DNA from 3 places in the Rhizobium sp. 42MFCr.1 genome. Region 2 is predicted to be linked to each of the others. Evidence: riboswitches for the same ligand, from Rfam matches in the RefSeq annotation. Region 2 holds a riboswitch; each other region holds the start of a gene.
What was found. A riboswitch is a leader RNA that binds a small molecule or an ion and turns the genes downstream of it on or off. The one in region 2 is predicted to bind thiamine pyrophosphate.

Region 1: it holds a riboswitch for thiamine pyrophosphate, as region 2 does, so the genes downstream of both, thiB (thiamine ABC transporter substrate binding subunit) here and thiM (hydroxyethylthiazole kinase) in region 2, are expected to answer to the same signal.
Region 3: it holds a riboswitch for thiamine pyrophosphate, as region 2 does, so the genes downstream of both, thiC (phosphomethylpyrimidine synthase ThiC) here and thiM (hydroxyethylthiazole kinase) in region 2, are expected to answer to the same signal.

What each region holds. Positions count from the first base shown of each region.
Region 1 covers NZ_KB897821.1:192,968-200,363, forward strand. The annotation lists gene C934_RS0106465 (RNA polymerase factor sigma-32) at 1-174, shown strand, start outside; gene C934_RS0106470 (M48 family metalloprotease) at 228-1,772, opposite strand; gene C934_RS0106475 (thiamine ABC transporter ATP-binding protein) at 2,019-2,735, opposite strand; gene thiP (thiamine/thiamine pyrophosphate ABC transporter permease ThiP) at 2,728-4,362, opposite strand; gene thiB (thiamine ABC transporter substrate binding subunit) at 4,362-5,390, opposite strand; TPP riboswitch at 5,435-5,545, opposite strand; gene C934_RS0106490 (MDR family MFS transporter) at 5,605-7,137, opposite strand; gene C934_RS0106495 (MarR family winged helix-turn-helix transcriptional regulator) at 7,256-7,396, shown strand, end outside.
Region 2 covers NZ_KB897839.1:8,375-15,770, reverse strand. The annotation lists gene C934_RS0119970 (3-oxoacyl-ACP reductase) at 1-469, opposite strand, end outside; gene thiD (bifunctional hydroxymethylpyrimidine kinase/phosphomethylpyrimidine kinase) at 466-1,287, opposite strand; gene thiE (thiamine phosphate synthase) at 1,284-1,919, opposite strand; gene thiM (hydroxyethylthiazole kinase) at 1,916-2,719, opposite strand; TPP riboswitch at 2,769-2,865, opposite strand; gene C934_RS36190 (YadA-like family protein) at 3,359-4,747, shown strand; gene C934_RS35725 (hypothetical protein) at 4,798-5,412, shown strand; gene C934_RS0119935 (hypothetical protein) at 5,732-6,145, opposite strand; gene C934_RS0119930 (alpha/beta hydrolase) at 6,397-7,396, shown strand, end outside.
Region 3 covers NZ_KB897821.1:156,898-164,293, reverse strand. The annotation lists gene thiO (glycine oxidase ThiO) at 1-659, opposite strand, end outside; gene thiC (phosphomethylpyrimidine synthase ThiC) at 661-2,487, opposite strand; TPP riboswitch at 2,581-2,692, opposite strand; gene C934_RS0106320 (FadR/GntR family transcriptional regulator) at 2,740-3,504, opposite strand; gene C934_RS0106315 (four-carbon acid sugar kinase family protein) at 3,529-4,593, opposite strand; gene C934_RS0106310 (ABC transporter ATP-binding protein) at 4,590-5,582, opposite strand; gene C934_RS0106305 (ABC transporter ATP-binding protein) at 5,582-6,589, opposite strand; gene C934_RS0106300 (ABC transporter permease) at 6,589-7,396, opposite strand, start outside.

The DNA of each region.
Region 1 (7,396 bases), on a different contig from region 2:
GAAATGAAGATCATCAGCGCCCGCAGGCTCGCCGAAGATGGCGCTACGCTTGAGGAACTCGGTGCAGATCTCGGCATTTCCAAGGAGCGCGTCCGGCAGATCGAAAGCCGGGCGATGGAAAAACTCCGCAGCGCTCTCGTGAGTGCTGACCCGTATATGGCCGCATCGGCCTGAAAGAGCTTACTCCCCCAGTGATGCAATTGGCCCGGTGAAAACCGGGCCTCTTTTTATTCTGCAATAATCTTGACGCGGTCGCCGGGAGAGACAGCGGCGCCGGTCGGCAGGGCATTGATAAGCTTGAAGAGATCGAGCTTTCGATCCGTGCCCATCATCCGCGAAGCAAGCGTCGTGATGTTCTCGCCCGGCCGTACCTTGACGACCCGGACCCGCAGAGGCTTCAGGGAAGCCGTTTCATCCGGGGTCATGCGGCGGAAGCTTGCCCGCAAGACGTCGGCCGTCTGCTGCAAGACCGGGCTTCCCTTCGGGACGGCCGTCAGGAACCTGAAAATCTGCGCATTGTTGCGGATCACCGTGACGTCGAAATCCCATCGATCTGCACTCGCGCGTGCCGTTGCGGCCTCCATACCGTTGACCGTGATCTGCTGAATGGTCGACGGATCGAGACCGGTAACCCAGCCGCTCGAGATATAGTTGGTCAGGCTTTGGTTCTGGTTATCGGCAACACCATCGAAGCGGATTGCGATGTCGCCCGGACCGGTCGCCATAACCGCCTCGACCTTGTTGTCGATCTTGAAATCGGGAGGTACGTCGAAGCGAATGCCAAGCCCGCCATGCAGGAAGGTCTGGCCGCGGACATAGCCTTCCTCCGGGCTGTCGCCGTAGAGCAGGCCATCGATCCCATCGAGATAATAGTCCCTGCCCGTATCGCCAACCTTGCCTTCCTGGCCGAAGGCACGTGCATGATCGCGCGCGAGTTCGATGCGCTGCGCAGAGTTCGGGTGGCTGGAGAGGAAGTCGAGGCTCTGATCCGCCTCAGGATCGACCGACATGAAACGACTATAGGCGGCCATGGAGTCCAGGAACCGCGCAGCGGCATAGGGATCATAGCCTGCTTCACCAAGCATACGGACGCCGATCACGTCGGCCTGCAATTCCTGCTGCCGCGAGAAAGCAGCCAATCGGAGCTTGCCGCGCGCCAGAGCCTGCTTGCCGGCAATATCGCTCGACAGCACCTCGGCAACGACGCGGCTGGCAATGACTTCCGCCTCCTCGCGCTTCTGCCGTTCGATGCCGTGGTTTGCCGTAACGTGGCCCATCTCATGCGAGAGAACGGCAGCGACCTCGGATGCATCGTTGGCGAGCGCCAGCAGACCGCGTGTCACATAGAGATAACCGCCCGGCAGAGCGAATGCGTTGATAGCCGGGGAGTTCAGGATGGTGATGCGATAGGACTGGCTCGGGTTCTCGGAGACGGCTGTCAGCGCGCCCGTGATCCGGGCGACCAGGCGCTCGGTCTTTGCGTCCTTGTACTCGCCTCCATAGCTCGCAACGATGCGCGGATGTTCGCGCGCACCCATGGCCGCGCGCGGATCGTTCTTCTGGACTTCATCGACGATCTGCGGATTGGAGGACGGCGCAACGCTTGGCTGATAGGACTGCTCGAGAATGGACTGACAACCGTACAGCGCCATGCTCGTCGCACAGACGACCGAGGCTCGTCGCACCAGACGGCACGCAGACGAGAGCACATCACTGGAAGGCGCGGGGAATTTCCACGTCGGCATACTGTCCAGTCTGGCTCTCCAAGTCATCTTGCGTGTCAACCGGTCCGCTTCCGCGACCCGGCCGGTCTCATCGTGATTCAACAGGCGTCCGTCCCCGCTCTTGCACTGCACAATCGGGGACACAAGTCTTTGCTGTAACTGATTTCCGCATCGGTTGCATAGCGAGACTCTAAGTAAATGTGGCGCCGTTGTATTTTAGCAAGCCTAACGTGCTTTGAGTTTCCTCGGTCGCCTCAAATTATGGCGAAAGTGCCGTTGCGACTGCCAGATTCGTCAACTGCGGAGAAATTGCGTCAATCCTGGATGGTCCGCTCGGCCCAGAAATTCGTCAATTGGAGCCGCCACGACAATCCTGCCGTCTTCAAGGAAAAGACCGAAGTCTGCGATGCGTTTGACCTCGTCCGGATCGTGCGAGACGACGACGACGGTATTGCCGGTTTCACGATGCATGTCGAGCAGCAGCGCCGCCATTCCGTTTCGCAGACCGGGGTCGAGGGCCGCGAAGGGCTCGTCCAGCAGCAGCACCGGCCGGTTGCGAACAAGCGCGCGTGCAAAGGCTACCCGCTGCCGTTCCCCGCCGGAGAGCGTCCCTGGCATCCGCCGCTCGAAACCGGCGAGCCCCACCTTTTCAAGCGAAGACGAGATGGTTCGGCAATCTGCGGTCGTGAGTTTCAACGACGGGCTAATGCCAAGGCCGATGTTGGTAAAGATATCGAGGTGCGCGAACAGATTGTTGTCCTGGAAGACCAGGGAGACCGGCCGCTGCGCCGGGTAAACCTCGGTCACATCTTTTCCGGCGATCAGGATCCGCCCCTTGAGAGCCGTGTCGAAGCCGGCAAGCAGATTGAGGAAGGTTGACTTGCCGGCCCCGGACGTCCCCGTCACGGCAATCACGGCACCGGTGGGAAGCCGGCAATCAAACTGAAAATTCTGATTGCCGAGCTGAAGACCGACCTGCTGCATCTCGATCGCGAACTCAGGATCAACCATGGACGGCAACCTCTCGGCGCGCTGGGCCCATCGTACCGGCGATCGTGAGCAACAGGCAAACGACACCAAGGATCAACGCCAGCCCATCGGCATCGTTCGTCCGATAGCTGCCCATGCGGCTATAGACGAGCCATGGCAGGGTGACGAAGCTGTCCGAACCGAACAGCGCAACCGCGCCCAGATCGCCGAGCGACAGCGCCATCGCGAACGAAAATGCCGTAAGCATCGGCTTGAACAGAGCCGGCGTGTCGATGAGGCGCAGCCGTGCCCAACCTGTGACACCGAGGCTCGCCGCAAGCTTCTGCGTCCGATGCTTGTGGACGATGAAAGCCGGTTCAAGGACGCGCATCACAAAGGGCAGCGACATCAACGCGTTGATGGCGACAATCAGCACCGGAGCGACGGCGCTCGCGTTACCGAGATTTCTCAAGGCAATGAACCAACCGGTCGCAAGGACGATTGTCGGCACGAGCAACACCAGCGACGACGCGCCGCCCATGGCGGCAAAAAGAAACCTACTGCCGAAGGCCCCTGAACCCCGGAGAAGCGCCGTGCGGCGCGCGCTCACCAACGTCATCGAAATCAGCAAAGCGAGAGCAGCCGCCGAAATCGAGATAGCCAGACTGGTCGCAGCCGATTGCCAGAAGATGGGCTCGCGCAAGAGCTTCATCAGATCGGACCGCAGGCCGGCCAGGACCACGGACATTAAAGGGAGCGCTAGAAACAGCGTGGCAAGCAGCAGGACGCCACCATCCACAAGCCGCGCGCCCGGCAGTCGCCCATCCGGACGCCTGACAGGCTTGCCAACTGTCATCCCCTCATCCTTTGGAGCGGGAAGAAGCGACAGGGCTCCGAGGATCATTGATGTAAGTACGATCTGAAGCAGGGAAAGCGTAACAGCCCGGCCAGGGTCGAAATCGAAGCGCAGGGACTGATAGATGGCAACCTCGACCGTCGTTGCCGCAGGGCCTCCGCCCAATGTCAGCACAAGCGTGAAGCTAGTGGCGCACAGCATGAAGATTAGGCCGGCGATACCGGGGATGACCGAACGCAGGACCGGCCATTCGATGAAGCGAAAAGTCGATAGGGGGCGCATGCCCAAGCCACTCGCCATCAGCCAGTATTCCGATGGGACGCGCTCCAGTGCGGCCAGCATCAGGCGCGCCGCCAGAGGCATGTTGAAGAAGACATGCGCCAGCAGGATCCCCGAGAGCCCGTATATGCTGACCGGTTCCGCCAGGCCGAACTTAAGCAGCGCCGAGTTCATGATGCCCTGCCGCCCCCAGATACCGATCAATCCGAGCGCCCCGATCAGAACAGGAAGCCCCATCGGCACGGCCATCAGCCTGATAATCCAGATACGGCCGGGGAAATGCCGTTGACGCGCCAGGGCTTGCGCGACCGGAATGGCAAAAACGATGGAGAGCGCGGTGGAGAGCACGGCCTGCAACAGCGTGAAACGCAATATCCGCAGGATGTACGGTTCAACCACGGTCGCAAGAATCGACGAACCACCGCTCGAGAGAAGCAAGGCAAGGACCGCAAGGCCGACGAAAGCGATAATGCCGGCGAGGCTCGCAGCCCCGCCCAGCATCGCCCGTCGCATCTCGGCCTTGGTCAAGAGCATCAGTTCATGCTCATGGCAGCCAGCCACTCGTCGATCCAGGCTTTGCGATTCTCGGCAACTTCATCCGAGCTCATCAGAAAGGTCTTTGACGGATTCACGAGCTTGCCGAACGCATCCGGCAACGGCTGCGATGTCGCCGAAACCGGCATCATCCAGTTGTTGGTCGGAATGGTGTCCTGGAAGCCCGGCGTCACCATGAATTTCAGGAAATCGCGCGCAAGCTCCTTGTCGGGCGCATTTTTCAGCAGTCCGGCCACTTCGATCTGTATGTAATGGCCTTCTGAAAATGCAGCCGCCTGGTAGCGGTCCGTATTCTCCGCGACCATGTGATAGGCAGGCGACGTCGTGTAGGAAAGCACCATCGGTGCTTCCCCCTTGGTGAACAGCCCATAGGCCTCTGACCAACCGGGCGTTACCGTCAACACCCGCTTCTTGAGTTTTGCCCAGGCCTCCGGCGCCTTGTCGCCGTAGACGGATTTTACCCACAACAGGAGACCGAGCCCGGGCGTCGAGGTGCGTGGGTCCTCGATGACGATCTTCTGCGCAGGGTCGCCTTCGACTAGATCCTTCATGCTTTGCGGAGGGTTCTTGATCGTCTGCGTGTCATAGATGACAGCGAAGTGGCCATAGTCGTACGGCACGAATACATCGTCCTTGTAGCCGCCCGGCACCTTGAGCCCGCCGACATCGATGCCGCTCGTATCGAACAGGCCGGTCGCCTTCGCTTCCGTGGTCAGGTTGGTATCCAGGCCAAGCACGACATCTGCCTTCGTGCCGGCGCCTTCGAGCTTAAGACGCGACAGCAGTGCCACACCATCCGCCACGCTGACGAAATTGACGTTGCAGCCGCAGGTCTTCTCGAACGCTTCCTTGACCTTCGGCCCCGGACCCCATTCGGATGTGAAGCTTTCATAAGTGTAGACGGTAAGCGTCTTGTCTGCCGCCTGCGCGTCCGCGCCGGCTAGGGCTTCAGTCGCAATGAAGATCGTGGCAAGCAACGAACGGCTCAGGGATTTGAATTTGAACATGGCACCTCTCCTCTGGTTTGCTTGAAGGGGAAAAGGGCGGTGCCAGATGTCACGCGTCTAATCCCTCCGCCGGTGTTAGCCGGATCAGGTTCCGCGGGTTGGCTTTCAGCCTCTCAGCCGCGTGCCTGATGGCACGGGCACCCCGTTAGAGCGCTTGAGATGTATCGCCACGCTAGGCGTCTTGCAAGAGGCGGCCTTAGGCCGCCATCGGCATTTACTCGGCGGCTTCGGCCCTTGCCGCCGGCCGCACCTCTACCACGCGGGGCAACTGCGTCGGTTTCAGCATCAAGGCGGCACAAAGGCCGATGAGAGCGATCGCGCAGGATGCCATGAAAAGCGGCGTGAACGCGCTGGCATAGGCGTCGGCGACGGCTTGACGCGCCTGTTCCGGCAACGCCGCCAGCATCCTTGGCGTCAGTTGCTCGATATCGGTCACGCCGGGAATGGAGAGTCCGGTCTTGCTGAGCTGCGAGCCGATGATCGCGCCATAAATGGAGATGGCGATCGATGCGCCGCCCATGCGCGACAGCGTCACCGATCCCGTTGCGGCGCCGACGTCGCGCGCCGGAGCGGCATTCTGGACGCCGATGACCGGGACCTGCTGTGCAAGGCCGACGCCGAAGCCGTGGAGAGCCATCACCGCCCCGATCACCATGACCGGTGTTCCGACATGAACCTGAGTGAGCAGCGCAAACGCGATGGCACTGCAGGTCAGGCTTGCGATCGCGAAGGGCTTGTAGCGCCCGGTGATGGAGATGATGCGACCGGCCGACAGCGACCCGCAGACGATGCCGCCGGTCAGAAGAATGAAGAACGCTCCGGCCGCCGATGGCGAGAGGCCGGTCGTCGTCTGCAGGAACAACGCGAAATAATTGACCATGCCGATGCCGATCGCGCCGCTCATGATCGACATGATGAGCAACAGGCTGAATGTCGAATTGCGAAACAGTGACAGGGGAACGATCGGCTCGGCGGCGCGTCGCTCGACGAAGATCCAACCGATGGCCGCCGCTACACCGAGCGCCATGATCGCCAGGCTTTGAGGAGCAACAAGCGAGCCGAAAACCTGAGAGCCATCGGCGGCAAGAACGATGCTAGCCGTCGTCAAGGCGAGCAGCAGGGCGCCGGCGTAATCGATCTTCGGACGGCGGTTGGGCTTCCGGTAGGGCAGCATCAAGGCCAGACCGACAAGGACGACGAAACCGATCGGAACATTGACGAGGAAGATCGAGCGCCAGCCGAAGAGATCGCTCATTGCCCCGCCAAGGACGGGTCCGATAGCGCCCGACGCCATCAGAACGAGGCTGGAATAGCTCTGGTAACGCGCCCGTTCGCGCGGTTCGAAGAGGTCGGCGTTGACGGCGAAGATCGACACCATGATGCCGCCGCCGCCAAGCCCCTGCAGCACGCGGGCCGCAATCAGCGTGTTCATGGATACCGCCAGTCCGCAAACGGCGGAACCGACCGTGAAGATCATGATCGCGGCCATCATCACATACTTGCGGCCGAAGAGGTCACCGAGCTTGCCGTAAAGCGGCATCACCGCGCTCACGGCGAGAAGATAGGCGGAGCCGACCCAGCTGAACCGCTCGAGGTGGCCGAACTCGCCGACGATCGTCGGCAAAGCCGTTGCGACGATCTGGTTGTCGAGTGTCGCCATGAACATGGCTGCCATCAGGAAAAGGAAGAGGATGAACCGCCGGCGGTGATCCGTCACAAGCGGCGCTGCGGCAATTTGAGTATCCATGAAGCGTCGTTCCAAATTGGAGAGTGGCCATTTATGTGCTGTTAGCATATATTTGTCAACGTCACTTGATTGACATTGGCATATTCTCAATTGACGCCTGAGATGCTATGTTACCGCAATGAACGAGAGCTTGACGAATCCGACCGAGACTGACGCCGAGACGCATGAGCCGGACATCCTGCGCATTGGGCAAAGCATGACCCGTATGCGTCTCATGACCGGGCGGAGACTGATCGGTCGGCTCGCGATCCAAAGTGTC
Region 2 (7,396 bases):
AAGGCACCACCGGGTTCTGAAAGAGATTGGTGCCGATCGTGATGATCCGCCCAAAACCGGCAGTGGCCATGTCCGGGCGGGCGGCCTGGATAAGGTTCAAAGCCCCCTTCACGGCCGTATCGAGCTGTGATGTCATTTCACCCCAGGTCATTTGGTCGAGCTTCGATCGAGCGTCTCCGTTGAAGCTGAAGTCGGTCAAGGCGTTGTGCACGACTGTCGTCGGCGCACCGAGTGTATCCTTGACCTCGACCACCATGCGCTTGACGGCCTCGCTGTCGCGGACATCCGCCTGGAAGGCTCGGGCACGATCACCCAACGACGCGGCAAGCGCCTCGGCCTCGATGCGGCTGTTGCGGTAGTTGATTGCGACCTTCGCGCCTTCGCGGGCAAAGGCAGCAGCGATGGCGGCGCCCAGGCCACGCCCGGCCCCGGTGATGATGACGGTCTGTTCGCTGATTGCCAATGTCATCTCGAATGTCCTTCTCTCAACGTCCAAAGCTCGTGAAAATGCTGAACCGGCCCGTGCCCGGAACCGACAGAAAGCGTATCCGCCTGCGCGACGGCATGGGCGAGGTAGCTTTTCGCATCCGCCACTGCCTCGGGCAGCGTCGCCCCCTTCGCGAGCTCGGCGGCAAGCGCGCTCGATAGCGTACAGCCGGTGCCATGCGTGTTCGCCGTCGGTATCCGGAGCCCCTCGAACCAGCTCAGTCCCGCGGCTGTCGCCAGGACATCAGGGCTCTCCTGGCTTGGCAGATGACCGCCCTTGACCAGCACCGCCTCCGGGCCAAGAGCACGCAGGCTTTGCGCCTGCTCAGCCATGTCCGCGCGGGTATCGGCCGAAGGCCCATGCAGGAGTGCTGCGGCTTCCGGAAGATTGGGAGTAAGCAGCGTCGCAAGCGGCAGCAGCCGCCGGGTGAGGACGTCGACCGCAGACAGATCGAGGAGGCTAGCCCCGCCCTTGGCGACCATGACAGGATCAAGAACGATCGGAATGCCCTTGTGGGGTTCGATCGCATCGGCGACAGCGTCGGCGATTTCGGCATTGGCAATCATGCCGATCTTGATTGCATCAACGCGGACATCGGCAAACACTGCCTTGATCTGGTCGGCGACGAAGGCAGCCGGAACCAGATGGACCCCGCAAACGCCCTGTGTGTTTTGCGCGGTCAGCGCGGTCAGCGCCGCCATGCCGTAGACACCGCGGGCGGAGAAGGCCTTCAGGTCCGCCTGGATTCCGGCGCCGCCAGAAGGATCGGACCCGGCAATGGAGAGAACGTTCCGGATCATCGGTGAACCTTTCTGATGTTTTCCGCGATCTCGCGAGCCGCCGCCTCAGGGTCACGCGTGCCGCAGATTGCAGAGACGACGGCAAGACCGTCAGCCCCGGCAGCAAAAACATCCTCGACATGAGCCGCCTTCAGCCCGCCGATTGCGACTGCGGGAACGGGGCAGATGCGCACGAGGCGAGCAAGGCCAGCGAAACCGATCGGCTCCTTGTGATCCGCCTTCGTTGATGTCGCAAAGACCGGGCCGATACCCGCGTAGTCGACGATTGCCGGATCGATCCCCGCAGCCAGTGCCTCGGTCTCAACGGAGAGGCCAAGGATCATATCGTCTCCAATCCGCGCGCGGGCAGTTGGCGCATCCATGTCCTCTTGCCCGATGTGCAGACCGTCAGCACCAATTGCGACGGCAGCCTCGACGTCATCGTTGACGATGAGCAAGGCACCCGTGCCAGACAAAGCCGCCTTGAGCGCCCGACCTGTTTCGATCATCAGGGGTGTATCGGCATGCTTGTCGCGCAGCTGGACAACGCTCGCTCCGCCGGCAACAGCCGCCCGCGCGGTCTCCACCAACCCGAAGCCGGCACAAAGACCGGGATCGAGGACGAGATAAAGTGAAAGGTCGATGGTCCTCATGCGGAACGCACCCTCGCATGGCGATCGAGGAGCGGGGCGTCAAGCGCTGCAAGCGCATCGAGAAACGCCGGAGAAAACGAACCGGGGCCGTCCGCCCTGCTGGCTGCCATCTCGCCGGCAACAGCAAAGGTCGTAAGCGCGGCAACCGTTGCCTCGAACGGCGCGGCAGGCCGGATCGCCGTGAATGCTCCGACGAGGCAGGTCAGTGCGCAACCGAGTGCGGTCACCTTAGGCATCAAGGCCGACCCGCCTTCAATCCAGGCAGCTCGTTCACCGTCGGTGACGAAATCGACGACGCCGGTTACCGCGACCGTTGCACCGTGTGTCCTTGCAAGCAGCCGGGCGGATTCCTCGGCCTGTTCGACCCCGTCACGACTGTCCACCCCCTGGCCCTGACTTTCGCCACCGGAAAGGGCGATGATCTCGGAGGCGTTGCCGCGAATGACCGTCGGACCGAGTTCCAGGAGCCGATCAACGGCCGCCCGGCGGAATAAGGTGGCATAGTGGGCGACCGGATCGAGAACCCATGGCTTGCCGGACTGGCTGGCGGCGAGGGCTGCCGCCTCCATCCCGCGCAACCAGGATGACGACAGTGTGCCGATGTTGATTGTCAGTGCGCCCGCGATCGCCGCAAACTCGCCAGCCTCTTCTTCGGCATGCACCATGGCGGGAGACGCACCAGCGGCCAGAAGCACATTGGCTGCGATGTTCATGGCAACGAAGTTGGTGATGCAGTGCACGAGCGGCGGTTGCGCGCGCAACTCGCTCAGCAGGTTTCCCGGCAAAGTCTGATCTGTCATGGTGCGCCTTTCGATCGGGGAGAAAGGCGCGGGGACTGACGCAGGAGGCGAAACGTCCCGAGCGACTCCCTCCGCCGGCATTATCCGGTTCAGGTTCAAAGGGTCCTTCTCAGCCCATCTTTCGAGGGGCGCCCCTGTCTCTCATTGCCTTCTTCTCGCAGAGAAGCACGCGCCTGTCATCCAAAAAATGGGCATCGCCGGGTGAGCCCGGCGATGCCGGGAAACGCCCAGCAGGAGGCGCGCGGCGCCTGCCGGCCTTCTGGCGGTTGCATCACTCATCCGATAGCGCGCCATAATACAGCTGCCGGAAGGACTTGGATTTCCTCCTGCAAACTGCTCACTTCTGGATTTCGGTGAGCAACCTGTTACGGATTCCGGCGCCGGTTTTCGTTTGTCCGAACCATGGCACTTTCCAAAATTTCGGCGGTTATTCCAAAGTCGGCAGCTGTAAGCATTGTTGGACGGCAGCCGAAACAGCGATCGTGTTGCATTTACTTATTTTTGTTTACTTTCCTGGAATTGTGTCAAATGGCATACTCCCGCTCGCTGGGTAAATCCGGGGTCCATGGGCGGCCGACGATTTTCGTTTCTGACCCACCAGACTGCTTGATTACACGCGGCCAATAGGCCGGCAAGACAATGCCGATGCAATCGTCCAACTCGGTTGGCGACCGAAGGGAGGTCTTGATGCGAACACCTCATGCTGCAGTATCTGTATCGCTTCCTGCCGTGTGTGTTCTCCTATCTGCTACCATAACAACATTCTCGCCCGCTCCTGCTCGGGCCCAGTTCGTCTGTGAAAACACGACAGGCTCGGGAGACGGGGCGACTGCCGGTGGTGCCAATGACGTCGCCTGCGGAACCAATGCGACAGCGGGGGGCGCCGCGGGAGAAAACTCCGCTTTCGGTTTCCGAAGCAGCGCGACAGGCGGAGCCGCCACTGCCCTCGGCACAACGACGAATGCTTCCGGTGCATCATCGGTGGCAGTTGGGCAAAATTCTCAGGCGACAGACAGGGGCGCGGTCGCGGTTGGTTTGGGCAGCAACGCCTCGGGATTCAACAGCTCAGCCATCGGGGAAAATAGCAGAGCTGCCGGCGCTGGCGCGACTGCCCTGGGGGTCGACAGCAATGCGCAGAGTGTGGACAGCACGGCCGTTGGTGTTCGAAGCCTGACGACGGGTGCCGGTGCGACTGCCATTGGGGTCGGCAGTCAAGGCACCAGTGTTGATACCTTGGCTGCTGGCGTTAGAAGCGTTGCCAGTGCTGGCGGCGCAGTCGCGCTCGGAGGTGACAGCAGTGCAAGTGGTGGCAATAGCACTGCGGTTGGTAATAGAAGTTCGTCCTCTGGCAATCAGGCAACAGCGATTGGATTTAACAGCAGTGCCCAGGGCCCCAATAGTCTTGCCCTCGGTACCGGCTCAGTGTCATCAGGGCAGAATTCGGTGGCGCTCGGAGCTGGTTCGACGGATGGTGGTATCGCCAATGTCGTCTCCGTCGGGGCGCCGGCTGCCGAGCGAAAGATCGTCAACGTCGCGCCCGGCACGATTTCGGCGACCTCGACGGATGCGATCAACGGCTCCCAGCTGTACGCCACCAATCAGAATGTCGCCCAGAACACGAACGAACTTGCCGATCACGAGACGCGCATCACGAACAATACCAACGTTCTCAACCTCCATACGACTGAGATCGCCGGCCTCGATACGCGTGTAACCGCAAATACAAACGCCATCGATTCCCTCGACAATCGCGTCAGCAGCCTCGAATCCGGCATGTCGCCGATGAATGGACGCATCGACAAGGCCTACGAGGGCACGGCGATGGCGCTGGCGATGGGTGGGGGAACCCTTCCGAATGACAAGAACTTTGCGGTGTCCATCAATTGGGGCACGTTCGAAGGCGAGAACGCTTTCGCTGGCAGCGCTTATGCGCGAATTACAGAGAATCTGCTGATCCATGGCGGCGTCGGCGTAGGGGCGAGCGAAGGTACCTTCGGTGGGACTGCGGGGTTGACATTCACGTGGTGATCGTCCGAGCGCTACAGCCGCTCGGTTCACGCGAGCCGAGATCCCAAACGATGCATTTGCCGTTCAAATTTATCCTCGCGGCGCTGGCAGTCCTTTGCATAGAGGCCGGCCTTGAAAGCCCCGTTCGCGCCGAAATCAAGAAATCCCCAAAGGAAGATGTGTCAAAAGCACCGCGTCCGGCAGATATCGATCGAAATGGCGTCCTTATCCTTGTGCGAAACACGCTTCTTGCCCTCGACCAGGCGAACAAGACTGGCAACTACACCGTTCTGCGGGAACTCGGCTCGCCAGGCTTTCAGGCCAATAATTCCGCGCAACTTGCAGAGATCTTTGCCTCGCAACGAAAACAGGGATACGACCTGAGTGGCCTTGCGGTTATCGAGCCGCAACTAACCTTGCTTCCGCAGATCGAGCCAGACGGCAAGTTGCATATGGCGGGGTTCTTTCCGTCGGTGCCAATCCAGGTGCATTTCGAGCTACTCTATGCGCCTGTCGATCGTCAGTGGAAGCTCTTCGGGATATCAGTGAACTTTGATGAAAGCGGCCCGGCCGCACCCGCAACAATCGACAATCGGGCCCAAAAGCCGGACGTTCCGGTGAAGCTTCCTGACCCGCCGACGCCTGCGGTCCGACCGAAAGCACCTTCTTCAGATTCGGGCCTTTGAGACGTCGACCTCGACGTCATCGGGTTCCGGCTCCTTCACGGAAATGAGGACTGATCGATACGCCGGGCCATCAGATCTGCTCCCAGCTGCTGGTCAAGCGAACTCCCGTGCAGGTCCAGGGGCGCGCCTGTGACAAGCTGGACAGATGATATGTCGGGGCCTAGTGTTCTGAAATGTTGGGATGTCGTCTTCTTCTCTTCGGTTTGATCGTGCTGTTCGCATGGACAGCAGGCGCGCAGCAGATGCCCTGTCCCTTCGAATATCCAGACACGCCGGTCAACCGGTCTCGCGGGGTGGTCGGCTGCTCGCTGCAGTGCGATCAAAAGCTCACTTGTCCCGGCCAGCAGGCGATCGAGCCACAAAAGCTCCCTTCGGCGCAGGCTCCCGGCAATGCGGTCAATGCGAGCGGAACTTGTCCGGAGGGGAAAAACTGGGATTCGAGAAGGAAAACTTGCGTCGCGTGCGCCGCGGGGGCGTCGTGGGATGCCAAGCGCTCGACCTGTTCCTGTGGGACCGGCCGGTTCGTTGATCCGAAGACAAAGCGCTGCGTCAGTTGTCCCGAGAATTGGGGTTGGGAAAAGGGGAGGTGCCTGTGCACTCGCAGCTTGAAATCCACCTTGGCGGGAAAGTCCTGCTCGCCCAAGCAGCCGGTCTGCAGGACCGACAGCGTTTGGGATGCCGAAAACAAGCATTGTGTGGCAGTGAAGCTGCGGAAGCCGAAGGCGTAGTTCAAGATGGATAGACGGCTCCAGACCCCGAATTGAGCTTGTCGTAGATCGTTCGTCCTGCGCGAGGGCATGGGGCGCGAATTGCACGTAACATCCGCGTCGTTGCTGTAAGAGTACTTCACCAAAGCCCGGCCACCGTAAGGTGCTTGCGTTTCAATGAGGGAACCGGAACGTGATTGCAGCCCGTATTGTTCGGACACTTGCACCTTTGCTCGTCGCGGCAGTTCTTGCCAGCTGCGGTCATCCAAGCGGAGTCATGGCCCCTGTTGCGCTATCGGCGGCAACGCAGAATACCTCAAAGGTCAGTATGCTGGTCGCAACCACGCGCGAACCTTCCGGCGACCCGGCGACGCTCTTCACCGGCGAACGCAGCCCAAAGCCCTATCTGACGGCGATTGACGTCTCCATTCCGCCGAAACGGGCCTCAGGCACAGTCCAATGGCCGAAACATCTGCCGCCCAATCCCGCGACCGATTTTGCGGTGACCAGCGTCAAGGAGATCGACACCGTTCCGGAGGGGCGCGTCTGGTTCCACCAGAACATCCAGGGCGGGCATGCGCTGGTCTTTGTCCACGGCTTCAACAACAAGTATGAGGATTCCGTCTTCCGTCTGGCCCAGATCGTCCACGACTCCGGGATGCAGGCGACCCCTATCCTGTTCACATGGCCGTCACGCGCGCAGCTTACCGCCTATCAATACGACAAGGAGAGCACCAACTATTCACGCACGGCGCTCGAGCAGGCGCTGCGGACGCTAGCCGCCGACCCCGACGTCAAGGACATCACGATCCTCGCTCATTCGATGGGCACCTGGCTGACCATGGAATCCCTGCGGCAAATGGGTATCCGCGACGGTCACGTGAACAGCAAGATTCACAACGTCATTCTCGCGTCCCCGGATATCGATATTCAGGTCTTTGCCAAGCAGTTCGCGGAGATGGGCACGCCGGCGCCGAAATTCACGATCTTCGTGTCTCAGGACGACAAGGCGCTTGCGGTTTCAAGTTTCATCACTGGAAAGGTCTCGCGTTTGGGCGCGATCGATCCGACCGTTGAGCCCTATCGCTCGAAACTCGAAGCCGCCGGCATTACCGCCATCGATCTCACCAAGGTCAAAGGCGAAGGCTTGAACCACGGCAAGTTCGCCGAAAGTCCTGAAATCGTTCAGCTGATTGGCCAGCGGATCGTCACCGGTCAGACGCTGACGGATTCCAACGTCACGCTCGGCCAAGGACTTACCGCTGTTGTTGGCGGAA
Region 3 (7,396 bases), on a different contig from region 2:
CGCGGAACGATATAGACGGGGAAGCGCGGATGCAGCAGGCGAACGGGTCTGGCGAGGTCGACTTCGGGCGTGTGTAGATAGAGCATTTCGCCGCGCACGCCGCGAAGCCCACTCGTTCGCCCAATGCGTGCTGCGCCCGTGCAATCGACGATGTCGTCGTAGCCGGTGGTCTCGGCCACTTGGTCGATGAATGCTACGCCCCGAGCGGCGAGCTTTTCTCGCAGTAGACCCAGCACTCGTCTCGGATCGAGATGTCCTTCCAGCGGGAAGAACAGAGCACGCCTGAAGCGGCCTGCGAGAGCCGGCTCCAATGGGCCGATCTGCTCCTCGCCCAGCCATTCATGGCCGCTGGTGCGGCTGGCAAAGCGATCGAGTTCACCCTGGTCGCGCGCGGGGGCAACGACCAGCGTGCCGTTTCGGTGTACCTCGCCGGGCAGCATCATGTCCCACCGATCGATGGCACCGCGGCCACGCAGCAAGACGGCTTCGTCCGCGCCTTCACGCTCACACCACGGTGCCAGCATGCCGCCCGCGAGCCATGATGCTGCCTGGCCGAAATCTGGATTCGGATCCATAACGGTGACGTCAGCACTTCGAAGAGTGAGTTCGTGCGCGACCGTGAGGCCGGCAACGCCGGCCCCTTTGACGAGGACATGCATCTCAGTCACGCGACTCTTGGATGGTATCGATCGGCATATAGAGATCGCCACCCTCGCGGTATTTCGCCGCCATGGCGTCGAGCCCTTCTTTCTGCGCTTCAGCGCGGATGTCGTGCGAAATCCGCATCGAGCAGAACTTCGGGCCACACATGGAGCAGAAGTGCGCCACCTTGTGCGCTTCCTTCGGCAGCGTCTCGTCGTGGAAGCTGCGGGCCGTCTCCGGATCGAGCGACAGGTTGAATTGATCCTCCCATCGGAATTCGAAGCGGGCGCGCGACAGCGCATCATCGCGCGATTGAGCTGCCGGGTGACCCTTGGCGAGATCGGCGGCGTGGGCGGCGATCTTGTAGGTGATGACGCCGGTCTTCACGTCGTTGCGGTCGGGGAGACCCAGATGCTCCTTCGGGGTGACGTAGCAGAGCATCGCCGTACCGAACCAGCCAATCATCGCAGCACCGATGCCCGAAGTGATGTGGTCATAGCCCGGGGCGATATCTGTCGTCAGTGGTCCCAGCGTGTAGAAAGGCGCCTCGCCGCAGACGGCGAGCTGCTTGTCCATGTTTTCCTTGATCTTGTGCATCGGGACATGGCCCGGGCCCTCGATCATGACTTGGCAGTCCTTGGCCCAGGCGATCTTCGTCAGTTCGCCGAGGGTCTCCAGCTCGGCGAATTGTGCGGCGTCGTTGGCGTCGGCAATCGAACCCGGACGCAGGCCGTCGCCGAGCGAGAAGGAGACGTCATAGGCGCGGCAGATGTCGCAGATCTCCTCGAAATGCTCGTAAAGGAAGCTTTCGCGATGGTGATGAAGACACCACTTGGCCATGATAGAGCCGCCGCGTGAAACGATGCCGGTGACGCGGTTGACCGTAAGTGGGATGTAGTGAAGCCGCACGCCGGCATGGATCGTGAAATAGTCGACGCCCTGCTCCGCCTGCTCGATGAGCGTATCGCGATAGACCTCCCAGGTCAGGTTCTCGGCGATACCCTCGACCTTCTCCAGCGCCTGATAGAGCGGCACGGTGCCGATCGGCAGCGGCGAGTTGCGGATGATCCATTCGCGGATGTTGTGGATGTTGCGGCCGGTGGAGAGATCCATCACGGTGTCGGCGCCCCAGCGCGCGGCCCAGACCATCTTCTCGACCTCTTCGGCCATCGAGGAGGTGACGGCGGAGTTGCCGATATTGGCGTTGATCTTCACCAGGAAGTTCCGGCCGATGATCATCGGCTCGGCTTCCGGGTGGTTGATGTTGGCGGGGATGATGGCGCGGCCGGCGGCGACTTCCTGTCGGACGAATTCCGGGGTGACGTGATCGGGAATATGGGCGCCGAAGCTCTCACCGTCGCGCACAATTGCCTCGGCCTTAGCCTTGCGGCCGAGATTTTCGCGGATGGCGATGAACTCCATCTCGGGCGTGATGATACCGGCGCGCGCATAGGCGAGCTGGGTCACGGCCTTGCCGTCCTTGGCGCGGAGCGGTTGGCGCTTGGCGGGAAATTCCGGCGTCAGCCGCTCGCCGCTGGCAAAGCCGTTATCCTCGGGGCGCACCTGGCGACCCCGATAGGCTTCGACGTCGCCGCGCGCGAGCACCCAGCTGCGGCGCAGTTCCGGAAGCCCCTGCTCGATGCTGATGTCAGCGCCTTCGACCGTATAGATGCCGGAGGAATCATAGACTGTGACCGGTGGCTCGCCCGATGTCGGGTGGACGCTGATTTCGCGCATCGGCACGCGGACATCGGGGTGAATGTCCCCAGGGATGTAGATTTTCCGAGAGGCCGGTAGGGGGCCTGTTGTAACGGTCGGGGTGATGGTCTTTGCGGCAATATTCATGGTTTGAGGCTCCAAGTTTTAAGTTTGGAGACCCAGTCCTCAGCCGGAATGATGAAAAGACGCCGGCACGGATTCCACGCGTGAATCCAATGCTTTCGAGCGCTTGCACCGTCCCTACGCCAGTATGAACTGGATCAGGTTCAACGGGTCACTGCGCACGATAGCAGTATCTCAGCCCCTTGCCGGGACCCCCCTGGTGAATGTAAAAAGGTTAGAGCCAGAGCAGCAAAGCTGTCAAGCCGACTGCCGCAACTACATGGAAAGGTCCAGAGCGCGGCCTTCGAAGAGGCGGCTCTGCGAACCCTCAAGATGCGCCTTCATCAAAGCCCGCGCGTCTTCCGCACGTCCTTCGACGATGGCGAGGTAGATCTTGTTGTGCTCCTCGTAGACCTGCTCGAGGCCCTGACGCGGACCAAGCAGCGATAGGCCGTGAAGGTGCATGCCGACGGCGATGTGGGCCTTCAGGGCATCGATCGAGGCTGTGTAATAGTGGTTGTTGGCGGCTTCGGTGACGGCCCGATGGAAGGTGAAGTCGGCGTCGGTGCGATGGAGCTGGTGGCTGGTCGCCTCGCGCAGATCGGCGAGCGCTGCGGCAATCCTCTGGATCGCCGCTTCGTCACGGCGCTTGGCAGCAAAGTAGGCGGCGGCAGGCTCGATCGTCAGTCGAAACTCGTAGCAGCGCTGGATATCGGCGATCGTCTTGACCGGCGAATAGGAAAGCTGCGTCGTCGGCGAACCGTGGGCGCTGACGAAGGTGCCGGCTCCCTGACGGGCATAGACGATGCCTTGATCGCGCAACCGTGCCAAGGCGTCGCGCACGATCGGACGCGACACGCCGAGCATCGATGCAAGCTCATGCTCACCGGGAAGCCGCGAATCCGGCGGATAGTTTCCCGAGCGGATACGCTCCTGCAACTGGTCGAAGACGCGATCGACCAGCTTGACGGCCTTGCCGCGCTCCGGCTTTGCCGCAGGCGCCGCTTGCGCGTTCGCCGGTACACCGTTTGCTTCGTCCACCTTCACTCTCCCCGTCGGCATGAACTATGCCGCCTGATTCTGCGCGATCAGTCTTACCAAACTATCCGAATTACCGAAGCCCCCGGACTTCACCGCGCAGCGCAGACGCAGGCCGTCTGCCGTTACGACGTCGAACCACGGAATACCCGCCTCGATTTCGCCCTGCGGCCTCAGAACCCGAATGCCGAGCTCGCGAAAAACTGCCAGTGCCGTATCGCCACCGCCGACCATCAGCATGTCCGGGCGCGTCATCTCTATGATGGATTTTACGCCTTTTGCGAAGCGGTCGGCAACTGCCACGGCTTCGCCGCTGATTTCGCCAGTACAGCGGACGAGTAACGGCAAGCCAACTTGTGCGTCGGAAGGCACTGCTCCCATGGATGCATCGATGGCAGCGGCGAGGCAGCCGGTACCCTCCAGCCTGGCCATTTGTGCTGTTGTGATCGGGTCGCGGGAGCCGAAGGCAAAGACGGTCCGGCTCGATGCGGCAAAAGCGTTGCTTGTCCTGTTCGACTGTCCGATCTTGCGGGCAAGTGCAGCTCCGATACCGCGGGCGCCGACAGCAAGGGCCCTCTTCCAATCGCGTGCCTCAACCACTTGGTCGAGATCGCTGTCCGTTTCGGCATCGCGGACCAGCACTTCGGTTCCACCACTTGCATCGAAAAGCTCGGCAATCGGCAGCGGCTTGTCGACACCACGACCGACGACGTGACCGTTGTGGGTCAAACGGTCCTGATCGGGAATGGCCGGCGCCACCACGATTGTCTCGTGACCGAAGACGGCAGCCAAAGCTACGCTTTCCGCTGCAACGTTCCCCTTGAGCCGGGAGTCGATCTTTTTCAGAACGATTTGAGGCGAGGCGGCAAGAAGGGCCTTCGCCGCAGCGCTGACCCTTCCTGCCGCTTCCTCCTCCGGGAGAGCTCTCGAAGCCGTGTTGACCACCACGACCTCGCAACCGGTCGCAAGCGTTTCCGATATGGCACTGACGTCGATCGCGACAGCGACGGAAAGTCCGGCGTCGACAAAGGGGGTTCCCGTGTCGAGCGCGCCGGTCAAATCGTCAGCGATGATCGCGACCTTCAGCGTCATGCAGTCTGTCCTGAGTTGACAGCGTGGCAGGCGACGAGATGGCCAGGCTTGGCTTCCTTCCATTCCGGCACGACCTTGCTGCACACGTCCATGGCGATCGGGCAGCGCGAGTGGAAGCGGCAGCCGCTCGGTGGGTTGAGCGGGCTCGGCACGTCGCCCTGCAGGATCTGGCGCTTGCGCGTGCGCTCCAGCTCCGGATCGGTTTCCGGAACGGCCGACAGCAGCGCCTTGGTGTAGGGGTGCAGCGGGTTCTCGAACAGCTCCTCGCGCGTCGCAAGTTCCGCCAGGCGGCCGAGATACATGACGCCGACGCGGGTACTGATATGTCGGACAACAGCCAGGTCGTGGGCGATGAAGAGGTAAGTCAGGCCATACTTCTCCTGCAGGTCGAGCAGGAGATTGATGATCTGCGCCTGGATCGAGACGTCGAGCGCCGAGATCGCTTCGTCGCAGACGATGAATTTAGGCTGGCAGGCAAGTGCGCGAGCGATGACGACGCGCTGTCGCTGGCCGCCGGAGAGTTCATGCGGATAGCGCTGCGCAAAGCGCGTCGGCAGGCCGACGTCGGTCAGCAGGGTGGCGATCTTGTCCTTGAGCTCCGCTTTGGTGCAGAGCTTGTGGAAAAGGATCGGTTCGCCGACTGCCTCACCGATCGTCATGCGCGGGTTGAGCGTCGAATAAGGATCCTGAAAGACGATCTGCAGGTCGCGGCGGAAGGGCCGCATCTGCTTTTCATCAAGGGTCGCCAGGTCCTGGCCCTTGTAGACGACCTTGCCTGATGTCGCCTTGTAGAGGTTGAGGATGGTGAAGCCGGTGGTGGACTTTCCGCAGCCGGATTCGCCGACGAGCGAGAGGGTTTCGCCTTCCATGATGTCGAGATTGACGTTGTCCAGCGCATAGACGGTCGCCGAACGCTCGCCGAAGGCGCCGAGCTTGACGTGGAAATGCTTGACGAGGTTTTCGACCTTGAGCAGCGGTTGTGCACCCATCACGCAGCCTCCTGCATTTTCTGGACGACGAAGCAGGCCGTACGGTGGTTTCCGGCGCCTGACAGCGGTTCGAGTTTCGGTACGCGCTCGTGGCAAATGGCTTCCGCCAGCGGACAGCGTGGGGCAAAGGGGCAGCCTTTGGGGCGGCGACCCGGCTCCGGCGGCGTACCGCCGATGGACGAGAGCCGGCTTGCGGGCGCATCCGAGAGCTTCGGAATCGAGGCGAGCAGACCGCGCGTATAGGGATGGCTTGGGCGGGCATAAAGCTCGTCAACCGGGGCATCCTCGACGACGGTTCCGGCATAAAGCACGGCGACACGATCGACGAGACCGGCAATCAGCGCCAGGTCATGGGTAATCCAGACAACCGACATGCCGAGCTTGGCGCGCAGATCCTTCACCAGATCGACGATCTGCGCCTGAATGGTGACGTCGAGCGCCGTCGTCGGTTCGTCAGCGATCAGCAGTTTCGGATTGCAGGCAAGGCCGATCGCGATCATCACGCGTTGGCGCATGCCGCCGGAGAGTTCATGCGGATAAGCTTGCAGGCGCTCTTCCGGCCCGGGAATGCCGACGAGGCGCAGCAGTTCGACAGCGCGGACTCGCGCATCGGCCTTCTTCATTCCACGGTGATAGATCAAGGGCTCGCAGATCTGGTCGCCAATGCGCATCACCGGGTTGAGCGAGGTCATCGGATCCTGGAAGACGAAGCCGATGTCGCCGCCGCGCACCTTGCGCAGTTCCTTGTTCGACATCTTTTGCAGGTCGTGGCCGTCGAAGCTCGCGGATCCCTTGGTGACCTTGATCTTGTTGGGTAGAAGCCGCATCAGGCTCAGCATGGTCAGACTCTTGCCGCAGCCGGATTCGCCGACGACGCCAAGCGTCTCGCCCTTGTTGACGTGCAGATCGATGCCATCGACCACGACCGCCGGGCCGTTTCTGCCATCGATTTCGACCGTCAGGCCGCGGACATCGAGGAGTTTTTCGTTGGATCGGGTGGTGTTCATCACTTCGAACCCCGCGGATTGAGTGCGTCGTTGAGGCCATCGCCGAGGAAGCTGAAGGCGACCGAGGCAAGGCCGAGAACGGCTGCCGGGGCGGCCAGCAGATGCGGATAGTGCTGCCAGACGCGCAGACCGTCCGAGATCATGTTGCCCCAGCTTGGGGTAGGCGGGTTGACGCCGATGCCGAGGAAGCTGAAGGCGCTTTCCAGAACCATCGCGGTGCCAAGGCCGGCGCTGACGGAGACGATCAACGGGCCAAGCGCATTCGGAATGACGTAGCGCTTCATGATGATCCAGTTCGAAAGGCCGAGCGCCTGCGCGGCCGTGATGTAGGGCCGGCTGCGGATCGACAGCACCTGGGCGCGAACGAGACGCGCATAGGGCGGCCAGGAGATCAACGCCATCGAGCCGAAGACCAGAATGAAGTCGACCCAGATGGTCTGGCGATAGAAGGGATTGAGCGTCGCCAGATACTGCGCCTCCATCCATTTGGTGATGGGGGACTTCAGCGATGCATTGATGACGACGACGAGGAGCAGGTTCGGCACCGACATGGTCATGTCCGTCAGCCACATGATGACGCGGTCGAACGGATTGCCGAAGAAGCCAGCGATCGCGCCAAGGATCGTGCCGATAAATACGGCGATGACTGTGACGATGACCGCGACCAGGAAGGCCGTGCGGGTGCCGAAGACGACACGGCTGAACACATCGCGGCCGAGGTCGTCGGTACCGAAGAGATGTTGCAGCGATGGAACGGCGTTGCGGGCCTGCAGATTCTGGCTCAGGTAGTCATAGGGCGTCAGATAC